One region of the Nocardioides sp. P5_C9_2 genome, then DNA from elsewhere that is predicted to be linked to it. Evidence: riboswitches for the same ligand, from Rfam matches in the RefSeq annotation. Region 1 holds a riboswitch; the other holds the start of a gene.
The links. Region 1 has a riboswitch for guanidine ahead of ACXJKL_RS02190 (aminotransferase class V-fold PLP-dependent enzyme). Riboswitches for the same ligand answer to the same signal wherever they lie in the genome.
Positions count from the first base shown of each region.

Region 2: another riboswitch for guanidine. It lies ahead of ACXJKL_RS07835 (DMT family transporter); the one in region 1 lies ahead of ACXJKL_RS02190 (aminotransferase class V-fold PLP-dependent enzyme).

Region 1 is NZ_JBFUMD010000020.1:7,786-16,450, forward strand. Features, by position in the region: gene ACXJKL_RS02165 (NTP transferase domain-containing protein) at 1-1,016, shown strand, start outside; gene ACXJKL_RS02170 (SRPBCC family protein) at 1,206-1,682, opposite strand; gene ACXJKL_RS02175 (mycothiol-dependent nitroreductase Rv2466c family protein) at 1,679-2,422, opposite strand; gene ACXJKL_RS02180 (DUF1801 domain-containing protein) at 2,612-3,001, opposite strand; gene ACXJKL_RS02185 (STAS/SEC14 domain-containing protein) at 3,222-3,497, opposite strand; guanidine-III (ykkC-III) riboswitch at 3,512-3,577, shown strand; gene ACXJKL_RS02190 (aminotransferase class V-fold PLP-dependent enzyme) at 3,642-4,832, shown strand; gene ACXJKL_RS02195 (hypothetical protein) at 4,920-5,132, shown strand; gene mftF (mycofactocin biosynthesis glycosyltransferase MftF) at 5,318-6,724, opposite strand; gene ACXJKL_RS02205 (mycofactocin-coupled SDR family oxidoreductase) at 6,721-7,467, opposite strand; gene mftE (mycofactocin biosynthesis peptidyl-dipeptidase MftE) at 7,482-8,165, opposite strand; partial or broken gene mftD (pre-mycofactocin synthase MftD) at 8,170-8,665, opposite strand, start outside.
Region 2 is NZ_JBFUMD010000111.1:1,680-5,604, reverse strand. Features, by position in the region: gene ACXJKL_RS07850 (biotin/lipoyl-binding carrier protein) at 1-37, shown strand, start outside; gene ACXJKL_RS07845 (zinc-binding dehydrogenase) at 75-1,178, shown strand; gene gndA (NADP-dependent phosphogluconate dehydrogenase) at 1,186-2,640, opposite strand; guanidine-III (ykkC-III) riboswitch at 2,704-2,768, shown strand; gene ACXJKL_RS07835 (DMT family transporter) at 2,779-3,093, shown strand; gene ACXJKL_RS07830 (class I SAM-dependent methyltransferase) at 3,143-3,847, shown strand; gene ACXJKL_RS07825 (MFS transporter) at 3,917-3,925, shown strand, end outside.

The DNA.
Region 1 (8,665 bases):
TCCGTCAGGTCGACGAGGACCGGTGCCTGGTGGTCATGGGTGACCACGTGTTCGAGGCCGACGACGTACGGCGGCTGATGGCCGCACCGGGCCGCAACGTGCTGGCCGTCGACCGTGACCCCCAGCGCCAGGTGGGCGGCCTGGGAGGGGTGCCCCCCGTGCGGGTGCGGACGGCGGACGACGGCCGACTGCTCGAGCTGGCAGCCGACCTGAAGGAGTACGCCGCGGTCGACGCCGGCCTCAGCTCCGTCCACGTCGCCGACGTCCTGGCCGCGACCGCCGATACACCGGCGATGCCGTGGTCCGCCGTGCGGCGGCGGATGCTCGACCATGGCCTCGAGATGACGACCTGCGACTTCACCGGGCTCTGGGCGGCCGTCGACACACCCGAGGGAGTGCGGGCCCTGGAGCGGGTGATGTGGCATCGGTACGGGCCGAAGCCGACCGACCAGATCATTGCCCGGACCGTCAACCGGCGGATCTCGGGGCCCCTGACCCGCCAGCTGCTGCGGACCGGGCTCAGCCCGCATGTCGCGACGTTGCTGGCCTTCGCCACCACGCTCCTCGCGTCCGGCCTGATCGCGGTCGGCGACTGGTGGGCCATGGCCGCGGGCGGGCTCGGCGTCCTGCTCGGCTCCGCGCTCGACGGCGTCGACGGCGAGCTGGCGCGAGTAAGCGGCCGAGCCTCGCGCCGCGGCGCCGCGCTCGACACGTTGCTGGACCGCTACGCCGACCTCGCTGTGGTGGTCGGCCTGGTCATCGGCGCCGGCCACGCGGAGACCGCCTGGGCCTGGGGGTTCGCCGCCGGGTGCGGCTGCCTGCTGATCTCCTACGTCCACGCGGTGGGCCGCGACACCGACGTGCGGTTGCTCTTCCGGCGCGAGGTCCGGTTGCTGATCTTCGCCCTGGCGGCGATCAGCGGCCTACCGCTGTGGGGGCTGGCGATCGTCGCCGTCGCGGCCAACCTCGACACGGCGCGCGGCGTGGTGCTGCTCCTGCGAGCGATGCACACCTGATGCCAGCCGACCTCGAGGTCGGACTCGAGGGTGCCCCACCCCGCCGCCTGTCGGGCACTGCCCTCGTCTCATCTAGCCGATGAGACGACTTCGTCAAAAGGAAGGCGCCGGTGGATCTGGGTCGGCGGGTCAATAGACAAGGACGGTACGAGGCGCGCGTTGCTCTCCCCGGGCTCTTCGCCGGTGGGATCAGTTGGTCTCTGCGATCTGCTTGATTGCGGCGAGGGTCGTGGGGATCCCCGCATGGGCTTGCCGGGTGCGGTCCTCGATCTCGTCCATGGCCCTGTCACCGAACTTGTCCGCAAACATCATCAGTCCGTCCGGGAGGAACTCCCAGGTCTCGGTCAGCCGCGTTCCCGCTCCCACCGACTCGAAGGTGAAGCCCCACCGCACGAACGCCCCACCCACGACCCAGGCGAACTCCCTGCCGCGGTCGGCTGCGACCACCTGGGACCGGGTTTCCCAGGTGCGGTTCGGGAGCTCGTTGCGGCCGGTGAACCAGGCGCCGACCCGACCCGCGTCCGCCTCGTCGTCCCACCAGCACGCCGTACAGACCGGGCTCCACTCACCGGTCCGCGTGATGTCACTGACCAGGTCGTAGACCGCCTCGGGGGTGGCCGCCACGATCACCGCCTCCTGGTGGGTCCTCGACTCCGACTGCGTCATCCGCGCTCACTCCTCTGTCGCCGGCTGCCACCGTGCCAGTCCTCCTGCTTGCCGACGGCGCCGGGCTCAACGCCGAAGCCGACCAGTTGAGGTTGCTCGCGCAGGCTGCGCTTGAGCTCGGCGAAGCCGGGGAACCGGGCCAGCCCGACCACGTGGTCCCACAGCTCCCCGGCCCGGTCGGGCTCGGGGAGGCGGCTGATGACGGGGCCGAAGAACGCCACACCGTCCGGGGGTTCGAAGTGGATGATGGGCGTGCCGACGTCCCTTCCGGTCAGTGCGAGGGCCTCGTCACCGTCCGCGCGGATCGCGGCGTCCCACGAGGTGTCGTCGAGTGCGTCGGCCAGCTGGGTGGGCAGGCCCACCTCGGTCAGGATGGGCTCGAGGAACTGACGGGTGCCGTGTCGCTCACGGTCCGCCCCTTCGTCCGCGGGGTCGGTGGGAGGCGCGTCGAAGATGTGTGCCCCGAGCGCCGCTTGGAGCGAGTCCACGGCCTGGCTGCCGTGCTCCTGCCGCGCGCGGGCCACCGCGCGCAACAGGCGCAGTCCGTCGTTGTGCCCCGCCTCGTACTCGGGCGGGAAGTGGGCGTCGTAGTCGATGTGCTCGTTGATCAGCCGCAGCGAGATGAACCGCCAGTCCACCGACAGGTCGCGTTCGGCCTGCACCATCCGGATCCACTTGCTGGTCAGCCAGCAGAAGGGGCACACCGGATCGAAGTAGAAGCGGATGTCAGCGGAAGTCATGGATCGACACTATGGCGCGGACTGCAAAGTGGAGCTGCCGAACGCCGACGTGGGCGCTGACGCGATCACTGAGACGAGGTCCAAGCGTGGCGTCGGTCCAACCCGAGATCAGTCCGACCAAGGCCGTTGGTGTGCTGCGTCCATTCATCGCGATCGGCGTGGGTAGCACCGATCGTCCGAACCGGGATCTCATGGACGGCTGAGTCGGCGCCATCCGCCTTGCCTGTTGTTGGCGACGATCTCACTCAGGATGTCCTGCAGGGCATCCCGGTTGATCTCATCGTGTTCGTAGATCTGGATCGCCCGGGCGGTCGCGTTTCCCCGTCCTTGGTTGATGAGCCCTTGGGGGTCGGTGACGGTCGGATCGTAGAGGAAGAGGTTGACATGGTCTTTCGTCGCCAGCAGGGCGCAGACATTGCCGTCGAGGACGAAGTAGGGCTGCACGGTTCGCTTGATCGTTTCCTTGATCTCGGGGTCCGTGGCCCAGATCGTTTCGCGGAGCTCCTCGCATATCGACTGTTGCCACGAGGGCAGCTGGGCGAGGTAGGCATCGACTCCAGGATGTGCTCGTCCCGTCATGATCGGATTGTGACAGGAGCGGGCCTCTCCGGCTCCAGCTCTCCGGCCAGCCAGGAGTCCTGGTGGACCGCATCCAGACCATGTCGGGGCGCCTGAGTTGTTGCACTGGCGGGGACTCGGAGGTGTCCCCTTCCGACGCCTGTCGGCGTAGCTCGGAACGTCCTTCCACGCCGGTGACACCGCGCATCCGTCATCCTTGTCACGTGGGCTCCGCGAAGTACTACGGACGTCTCGTCCGGGACCTCGATGGGTGGATCTCGGCGTCACAACCGGCGCCGGGGCGCATTCGAGTGTCGGTCCCGCAAGCCGGGCGCGGACACCGAAGAGCTTCATGGTCGGCCCGGACCCGTCCTGCGTCGGTGACGACCGCGATGCGTCCGAAGGACGACGCACGGCGCGCGCCGAGCTTGAGGTCCTCCCACACCGCTTCTCCCTCGTACTCGTCGAACTCCGGGCCGAGGACGTAGACGAGGCGCACCCTGCCGTGTTCGGCGATGCGTAGGCTTGCCCGAGCCCGGCATGATCGTGCTGGCCCGGACGAGGTGCGTCGTGCCCGGCAGGACAAGACGACGCAGAAGGAGTCTGTCGTGTCTTGCTGCAGGGCGGATCGTGGCGTCGCTCATTCGAGGGCGTCGTCGAGGTGAACGCTCCACGGGCCAGTCGTGACGCCGACGGCGCGTTGCTCCCGCGGCAGATGTACGCGGCTCTCGAGGAGTACACCTACCTCAACCAGGCATCCCTGGGGCTCGTGCCCCGCCCGACCATCGAGGCGATGACGCGGTTCCTCGAGGAGGTCGGCCAGTACGGCAACGTCCGACTGTCCGACGACGCCGAGGCAAGAGTCCTGGACGGCGTACGGCAGGCCGCAGCATCGCTGTTCGACGCCCCGCCTGGATCGATCGCGGTGCTGGCTGGGGCGAGCGAAGGGCTGGGGCAGCTTGCCGCGGCCCTTGCCTCGGGACTGAGGTCGAACGCACCCGAGGTCGTGCTGGTGACCACCGACTTCCCCAGCGTCACGTACCCGTGGCTCGCCGCCAGTGGTCGGAGCCATGCCACGCCACCTGTCCTCCGCTGGGTCGTCGACGAGCCCGGCAGCGATCTCACCGACGGGCTCATCGCAGCGGTGAACGAGCGGACCGGCGTCGTGTGCGTGAGCGCGGTGCAGTACGCGACCGGCACGAGGATCGACGTCGCCGCCGTGGCCCGCGCAGCGCACATGGTGGGGGCCCGTGTCGTCGTCGATGTGACCCAGCTTGCGGGTGCCGCCCCGGTGAGCATGAGGGACTGGGGCGTCGATGCCCTCGTGTGCAGCGGGTACAAGTGGCTCTCGGCCCACGGCGGCGTCGCCCTCGCCGCGCTGGACGCCGACCTGGCCGAGCTCGTGCCTCCGGTGGTGGGATGGATGGGGGCTGAGGATCCCTTCGACTTCACCGCGACGGACCTCAGACTGGCCTCTGGCGCCCGCCGCTACGAGTTGTCCACGATGTCGTACGCCTCTGCCGTCGGGCTGCAGCACTCCATCGACCTGCTCAGCAGCGCAGGTATCCCCGCGCTCGCCGATCACTCACGCCTCCTGGCCCACGAGCTCGTCGACCTCGTGGCCCCGTCCGGCTGGTACCCGTTCCGTCGAGCAGGGGACCCAGCCGCCAGCCACCACCTCATCTCGTTGCGACACCCCCGCGCTTCGGGACGCGACGTCCAGGCAGCACTGGCTCGAGACCACCTGGTCTTCACCAGCTCACGAGTCGGCGGCATCCGCGTGTCCCYGCACGGTTACAACACCAGTGACGTCCTCCACGCGCTCGCCAGGGCGCTGACCCGCGTCACCTGAGCTCGCCGCGACGCGGAACCAACGGCTGACCGGCCCGCGCGGAGAAGCACCACCTCGGCGGCGCAGGAGCCACACGAGGTCTAGGTGTTGGCGATCAGGAGTCAGCGGATCGGTGTCGGCGCCCTGGCCGAAGCCGCGGCGGCTGGTCCCTCGAGAGCCCGGGCGATCGAGTTCGTCCGCCCCGCCGCGACCAATGACCTGGTGGGAGACCCGGAGTGGGAGCCGGTCATCGACGCTGTCGGCAGGTTCGCCGACGCCCTGGTCCAGCGGCCCGCCTCGAAGTCTCGTTTCCAGCGCTGAGGAGGCTCATCAGGCACCGGGACGTTTCGTACGGACGGACAACCAGGCCGACAGTGCTTGAAGTGTGAAGGCTCGCGGTGAGGTCTCTGGTTGACGTGGGCGAGCGACCGGTGCTGGGCGTCCCGCCATGACTTGCTCGTGGTCATCCGGTGGATGCGCGCAGCGGGATGCGACCGTTCCCGCGCCTACCAGCGGCCGGTCCGGCGCGGTCGAAGTGAGGTGATGGAGCGCAACCGGAGTGCGCCCCACCAGAGACCTGAGCCGTAGGCGAGGTCGTCGAGGCGGCGTCCGGCGAGCAGGATCCAGAGCGGCAGGTCCTTGTCCGTCCTCTCCGTGACCGCGACCCAGGTGTCGACCACCAGCGCCGTCACGACGGCACGGCGTACGTGCGCAGAGGGCAGGGCAAGCAGCGCGACAGGCCACCAGTGCCTCAGCAGCAATGCCGACTCCTGGCGGACCGCCCATCCGACGCCCCGCACCGACATGTCGACGGCCACCCGGGTCCGAGTGAACCCCTCGACCCCCTGCGGCAACGCCCGGTGCACCGATCGGGCGGCGGCGACCACCCCGAAGGTGACGACGGGTGCGGACCACCGGTGGCGCAGCAGGGCCGCGGCGGCCGACACGGCCATCACGGGCGACAGGACCGCCGGTGCGGTGCGCGACCCGTGGCGCTGTGCCAGGGTGGCTCCGCCCGACCCGTAGACGAACTTGCGTCCCAGCCACCCGCGGACAGTTCCCCGCACGTCGTGGTGCGCGGTCACCTCGGGCGCGTAGCGCACCCGGTGCCCCCGCGCGGTGAGGCGCCACACCAGGTCGACGTCCTCCCCGACCCGCATCGCGGCATCGAAACCGTCCCCCAGCAGGGAGGCTCGCGCGACCAGGCACGCGCTGGGCAGCCACGCGACCGCTGCTCCCGGGCGGACCGAGCCGGGCCGGTCGCCGAGCGTGAGGGAGGACGCGACGGCGTCGTACCGCTCGAACCAGCGAGGGTGCTCCGCGCGTGCGCGACCCATGATCCTGGGTGCCACGAGCGCCACGGACGGATCCGCCAGGTGCTGCGTCAGTCGAAGCAGGTCCGTCGACGTGACCTCGACGTCGGAGTCGACGAAGCCGACGAGCGGGGTCGTCACCGCGGCCAGGCCCGCGTTGCGAGCCGCGGCCGGCCCGACGTTGATGGGCAGCGGGACCAGACGGGCGCCGTGTCGCCGGGCGACCTCGGCCACCGGTGCGGGGTCCTCAGAGGCATCGTCGACGACGATGACCATCAGCGGTGCCAGGGAGGCCAGGCACCGGTCCAGCTGTTCCGGTCGGTCGCGTACCGGTACGACGACGCTGAGCTCCTGGGGGGACGCGGGGTTCGTGGAGGCGACGACCGGATGGGCGAGGTTCGTGTCGAGCAGCCGGCCGGCCAGCTGGGCGGAGACCGTGTCGGTGACGGTGACCCCGCGGTCGATGAGATGTGCCGCGGCGGCGGGAGCCAGTCGCAACGCGGTGATCGGCGACCCGCCGATGAGGGTGCGACCCGAGTCGAGGCTCAGCGTCCGCTCATCCATGGCCACCCGGAAGCCGACGGGCAGCGGCTCGGTCATCCGCTGAACCCTCCGTCGGCGTGGAGCACGGTGCCGTTGACGACGCCACCGGCTGGTGAGACGCAGAAAGCGATGGCGGCCGCGATCTCGGCGGGGTCGATGACGCGGCGGATGAGCTGGTGGCTGACGAGCTCGTCAGTGGGGACGTCGTACAGAGCGGCGGTCGCGCGCAGCATGTCGGTGTTCGTGGACCCCGGGGAGACAACGCTGGCGGTGATGCCGGTGCCGACGAGATCGGCAGCGAGACCCTTGACCATCCCGACGACGGCGTGCTTGGCGGCGTTGTAGGCGGCCATCCGAAACAGTCCGTGGGTGCCGGCAGCGGAAGCCACGGCCACGAACCGGCATTCCTGGGGGAGAGGGCCGGCGAGCATGGCGGGCACGGTGGCAGCAGCCGTGTTCCAGACTCCCTTGGCCACGACGTCCCACAGGGTCTGCAGCTCGTCGTCTGGCGTTTCCCAGAGCGGCCTGCCCCCGTGGATGACGCCCGCCGCGGCAACAGCGGCATCAATACGTCCCCATCGCCGTACGCCCTCGGCGACCGACTCCTCCAAGGCACGGCGATCGCGCACGTCGACCACCCGGCTCATGACCTGGTCACCGTGCGCGGCCGAGATCGCCGCGAGCTGCTCCCTCGTGGCCAGCGGCGGTCCCTCACAGGAGTCGAGCGCCATGACATGCCAGCCATCGGCCACGAGGCGGTCGACCGTCGCCGCACCGATGCCGCGAGCGGCGCCTGTCACGACCGCGACGCGACTCACCCTGCCTCGACCGCTGCGGCCTGTCGAGAGGTCTGCTTGACCACCTCGTCCACCATGCGCACAAACAGTTTCGCTCCTTCGGCGCCGCTGGCTCCGGTGGGATCACCCAGCACTCCATTGGGTGAGACCGCAGCAACGCCGCCTTGCCTCATCAGGGACAGGATCTCGCGAATGGGACGTGTGTCGCCAGGTTCTGCCCTGTCGAGACGAACGGTCCAGGGACTGAGGTGCAGCATGAGAGAAGTCTCGGTGCGACCTGCGTGGAGGTCGAGGAACTCGGTCGCGCATGCCACCCAGCCGACGTTGTGCCCCTCCGAGATCACCTGCTCGACCGCCTTGGACAGGGCGGCTACGTTGCCGCCGTGGGCGTTGACGAACACCACGCGCTGGGCCCAGGTGCGCATCGAGCGGACAAGCTCGACCACTGTCAGACCAAGGACGTCGGTGCCGATGGACGTCGTCCCGGCGAACGACTGGTGCTCACCGCTCGACCCGTACGCGAGCGCCGGCGCCACCCATGCGTCCAGTCGTTCGGCCGCGGCGCGGGCGACGGCCGTCGCGATCACGGTGTCGGTGTCGAGGGGGAGGTGGGGCCCGTGCTGCTCGAGGGAACCCACCGGCACCAACACCAGGCCACCTTCCCGAGCGGCAGACGTGGTCGCTTCCTGCAGCAGCTTCATCGTGCTACCCCTCGGCCGCGACGTTCACGCCGACGGGACGGCCGGCTCCGAGCGCGCGGTGGAAACCGTCCGGGACCAGCAGGTGCTCCGGCGTCAGTTCCTCGAGCGAGGCGACTCCCAGCCCGAGGAGGGCGGAGTCGATGCCGGAGCGCAGTACGTCCAGGACGTTGCCGACGCCCTGCTCGCCGTTGGCGGCGAGGCCCCAGAGGTAGGCGCGGCCGATCATCACGGCGCGTGCGCCGAGGGCGACGGCCTTGACGACGTCGGAGCCGCGTCGGATGCCACCGTCCATGACGACGTCGAGGTCGTGCCCGACGGCGTCGGCGATCGGCTTCACCATCCGGATGGCCGCAGGGGTCCCGTCGAGGTTGTTGCCGCCGTGGTTGGAGACCGAGAGCGCGGCCACCCCGACGTCGCGGGCTCGGAGAGCGTCGTCGATGCGGCAGACGCCCTTGAGCATGAACGGTCTGCCGCCGCTGATCTGGGTCCACTGCTCGCGC
Region 2 (3,925 bases), on a different contig from region 1:
CGTCCAGGAGGGCGACCCGCTGGTCGTGCTGGACTGATCGCGTCGGCCCCGGTCGCGTGCGGCACAGTGACCCCATGCTGATCCGTGGAGCCGTCCTGGAGTCGATCGGGGCCTCGCGCCCGTACGCCGACTCGCGTCCCCTGACCATCAGTGAGCTCGAGCTGGACCCGCCCGGGCCCGGCGAGCTGCTCGTGCGGGTGGAGGCTGCGGGCCTGTGCCACTCCGACCTGTCGGTCGTCGACGGCAACCGGGTGCGCCCGGTCCCGATGCTGCTCGGGCACGAGGCCGCGGGCCGGGTCGTGGAGGCCGGGCCCGGTGCGACGGTCCCGGTCGGCACCCGCGTGGTGATGACGTTCCTGCCCCGGTGCGGTGAGTGCCCCGCCTGCGCCACCGACGGGCTCGCCCCGTGCGTCCCGGGCAGCGCGGCCAACAACGCCGGGCACCTCATCGGCGGCGCCCGCAGGTTGCACCGGGAGGGCGCCGACGTCTTCCACCACCTCGGCGTCTCGGGCTTCGCAGACCACGCGGTGGTCCACGAGACCTCGGTCGTCGCGGTGGACGACGACGTGCCCGCCGAGGTCGCCGCGGTGCTCGGGTGCGCCGTGCTCACGGGGGGTGGCGCGGTCCTCAACGCCGGTCGGCCGACACCGGGCCAGACCGTCGCCGTCGTGGGTCTCGGGGGAGTGGGCATGGCCGCGGTGCTCACCGCGCTCGCCCAGGACGGCGTACGCGTCGTCGGCGTCGACACCCTCCCGGAGAAGCTCGAGGCCGCCCGGCGGCTGGGCGCCCACGACGCGCTGACGCCCGCCGAGGCGGTCGAGCAGGGGCTCACCGCGGAGGTCGTGATCGAGTGCGTCGGACGCGCCCGCGCCTTCGAGGCGGCGATCGACCTCACCGCCCCCGGCGGGCGGACCGTCACGGTGGGGCTGCCCGCCCCCGACGACACGGCCACCGTCTCGCCGCTCGCGCTGGTCGCCCAGGGGCGCACCATCATCGGCAGCTACCTCGGGTCGGCCGTCCCCAGCCGCGACATCCCCGTCTTCGCCGACCTGTGGCGCGCCGGACGTCTTCCGGTCGAGCACCTGGTGTCGTCGCACGTCGCCCTCGAGGACATCAACGAGGGCATGGACCAGCTCGCCGACGGGCACGCGATCCGCCAGGTCATCCTCTTCGACTGAGCGACGATCAGCCCGCCGACTCCTCGGCGCGGTCGTCCTCGGCCCACCGGGTGTGGAACGTGCCGTCCCGGTCGACCCGCTCGTAGGTGTGCGCGCCGAAGTTGTCGCGCAGCGCCTGGATGAGCGCCGCCGGCAGCCGGTCGCGCCGCAGGCCGTCGAAGTAGGCCAGCGACGAGGAGAACGCCGGGGTCGGCACGCCGCCGCGCGCCGCCGTCGCGACCACCTCGCGCCAGGCGTCCACGCCGTCCTTGACGGCGTCCGCGAAGTACGGCGTGGTGAGCAGGGTGGTGAGGTCCGGCTCGTCGGCGTACGCCTCCTTGATCCGGTCGAGGAACTGCGCCCGGATGATGCAGCCGCCACGCCAGATGGTGGCGACCTCGCCGAGGTCGATGTCCCAGCCGTGCGCCTCGGCGCCGGCCGCGACCTGGTCGAACCCCTGGGCGTAGGCGACCACCTTGGAGGCGTACAGCGCCGCGCGCACCTGGTCGACGAAGACGTCGCGGTCGACCTCGACGCGCTGCGTCTCCGGGTCGGTGGTGAAGACCTCGCGGGCCGCGGCGCGCTGCTCGGTGTGGCCCGAGAGCGAGCGCGCGAAGGTCGCCTCGGCGATGCRGGTGACCGGCACGCCGAGCTCGAGGGCGTTCTGCACGGTCCAGCGGCCGGTGCCCTTCTGCTCGGCGGCGTCGCGCACCACGTCGACGAACGCCTGTCCGGTCGCGGCGTCGGTGTGGCGCAGCACGTCGGCGGTCATCTCGATGAGGAACGACTCGAGGTCGCCGCCGTTCCACTCCTCGAAGATGTCGGCCACCTGCGCGGGCTCCAGGCCGAGCACCGAGCGCAGCAGGTCGTAGGACTCCGCGATGAGCTGCATGTCGGCGTACTCGATGCCGTTGTGCACCATCTTCACGAAGTGACCGGCGCCGTCGGGACCGACATGGGCGCAGCACGGGGTGCCGTCGACGACCGCGGCGATCGACTCGACCACCGGGCGCAGCCGCTCGTAGGCGTGCTCGGAGCCGCCGACCATGATGGACGGGCCGTTGAGCGCGCCCTCCTCGCCGCCCGAGACGCCCATGCCGACGAAGTGCAGGCCCTTCTCGGCCAGCGCCTCCTGACGGCGGATCGTGTCGGTGAAGTGCGCGTTGCCGGCGTCGACGACGATGTCGTCCTCGTCCAGCAGGGGCACCAGCTCGTCGATCACCGCGTCGGTGGCCTCGCCGGCCTTCACCATGATGACGATCGCGCGGGGCCGGGCGATCGCGGCGACCAGCTCCTCCAGCGACTCGGTCCCGACGAAGTCACCCTCGTCGCCGTAGCCGTCCAGCAGCGCGGTCGTCCGTGCGGTCGTGCGGTTGTGCACCGCGATGGTGTGGCCGTTCCGGGCGATGTTGCGGGCCAGGTTGCGCCCCATGGTCGCGAGGCCGGTGAGGCCGATGGTCGCTCGAGCCTGCTCGTCGGTCATGTGGCGGCAACCCCGCTCGCCGGGCGCCTATTCCGGGCCGACGGCGCACGGCGGGTAGCCTCGGCGGCGAGCCGACCCGGCTCGCCGGACGAGGGAGCCGTACCCGGACAGCGACAAGACGGCCTCATGGAGGTCGTCATGGCATGGATCGTGCTCGTCGTGTCCGGGGTGCTGGAGGCCTTGTGGGCCGTGGCCCTGGGTCGCTCCGAGGGGTTCTCGCGTCCCGTCCCGTCCGTGGTCTTCGTCGTCGGTCTCGTGCTGAGCATGGGCGGACTGGCCTACGCGATGCGCACCCTGCCGATCGGGACGGCCTACGCCGTGTGGGTCGGCATCGGCGCGGCGATCACGGTGGGCTTCGGGATGGCCACGGGGGCCGAGCCGGCGAGCCTGGTCAAGGTGGCGCTGATCGTCGGGCTCGTCGGCTGTGTGGTCGGACTCAAGCTCACCCACTGATCCGGACCCGCCGCTTGCCCCGCGGTCCGGCACGCCCCAGGCTGGCACGATGACGCACGACTTCGACGCCGACTACTGGGAGTCCCACTGGCGGGAGGTCGGCGCGGAGGACGGACGTCCGCCCGTGCCCGCCAACCCGTACGTCGCCTCCGGCACGGCCGGCCTGGTACCGGGCACGGCGCTGGACGCCGGGTGCGGCGAGGGCGCCGAGGCGATCTGGCTGGCCGAGCACGGCTGGCAGGTCACCGCGGCCGACATCTCGCAGCAGGCACTGACCCGGGCCGCCGACCGTGTGGCGGACGCGTCGCCCGGTGTGCGGGTCACGTGGGTCCGCGCCGACCTGGACACCTGGGAGCCGCCGCAGCAGTACGACCTGGTGACCACGCACTACGCGCACCCCGCCATGCCCCAGCTGGCGTTCTACGAGCGCCTCGCCACCTGGGTCGCGCCGGGCGGGACCCTGCTCGTCGTCGGCCACCTCCAGGAGCCCGGTGGCGGGCACGGACACGGGCACGGGCACGCACACGAGCCGCAGGACGGTCACGCGCACGGCCGCGGCGACCGACGGCCTCCCGAGCAGGCGACCGTCACCGCCGCGAGCGTGGTCGGCCGCCTCGACCCGACGCTCTGGGAGGTCGTCAGCGCGGACGAGCCGGTCCGGGCGGTGGGCGACGGAGCGGGAGAGCTGCACGACGTCGTCGTCCGGGCCACGCGCCGGGCGGCTCCCGACGACGGGCTCACCCCYCACGGGTGATCTCCTCGCGCCCGCGGCGGTGCTTCCGTGGACGGGCCCGCGAGCAGCCCCGGCGAGAGGAACCGCGACATGAGCGAG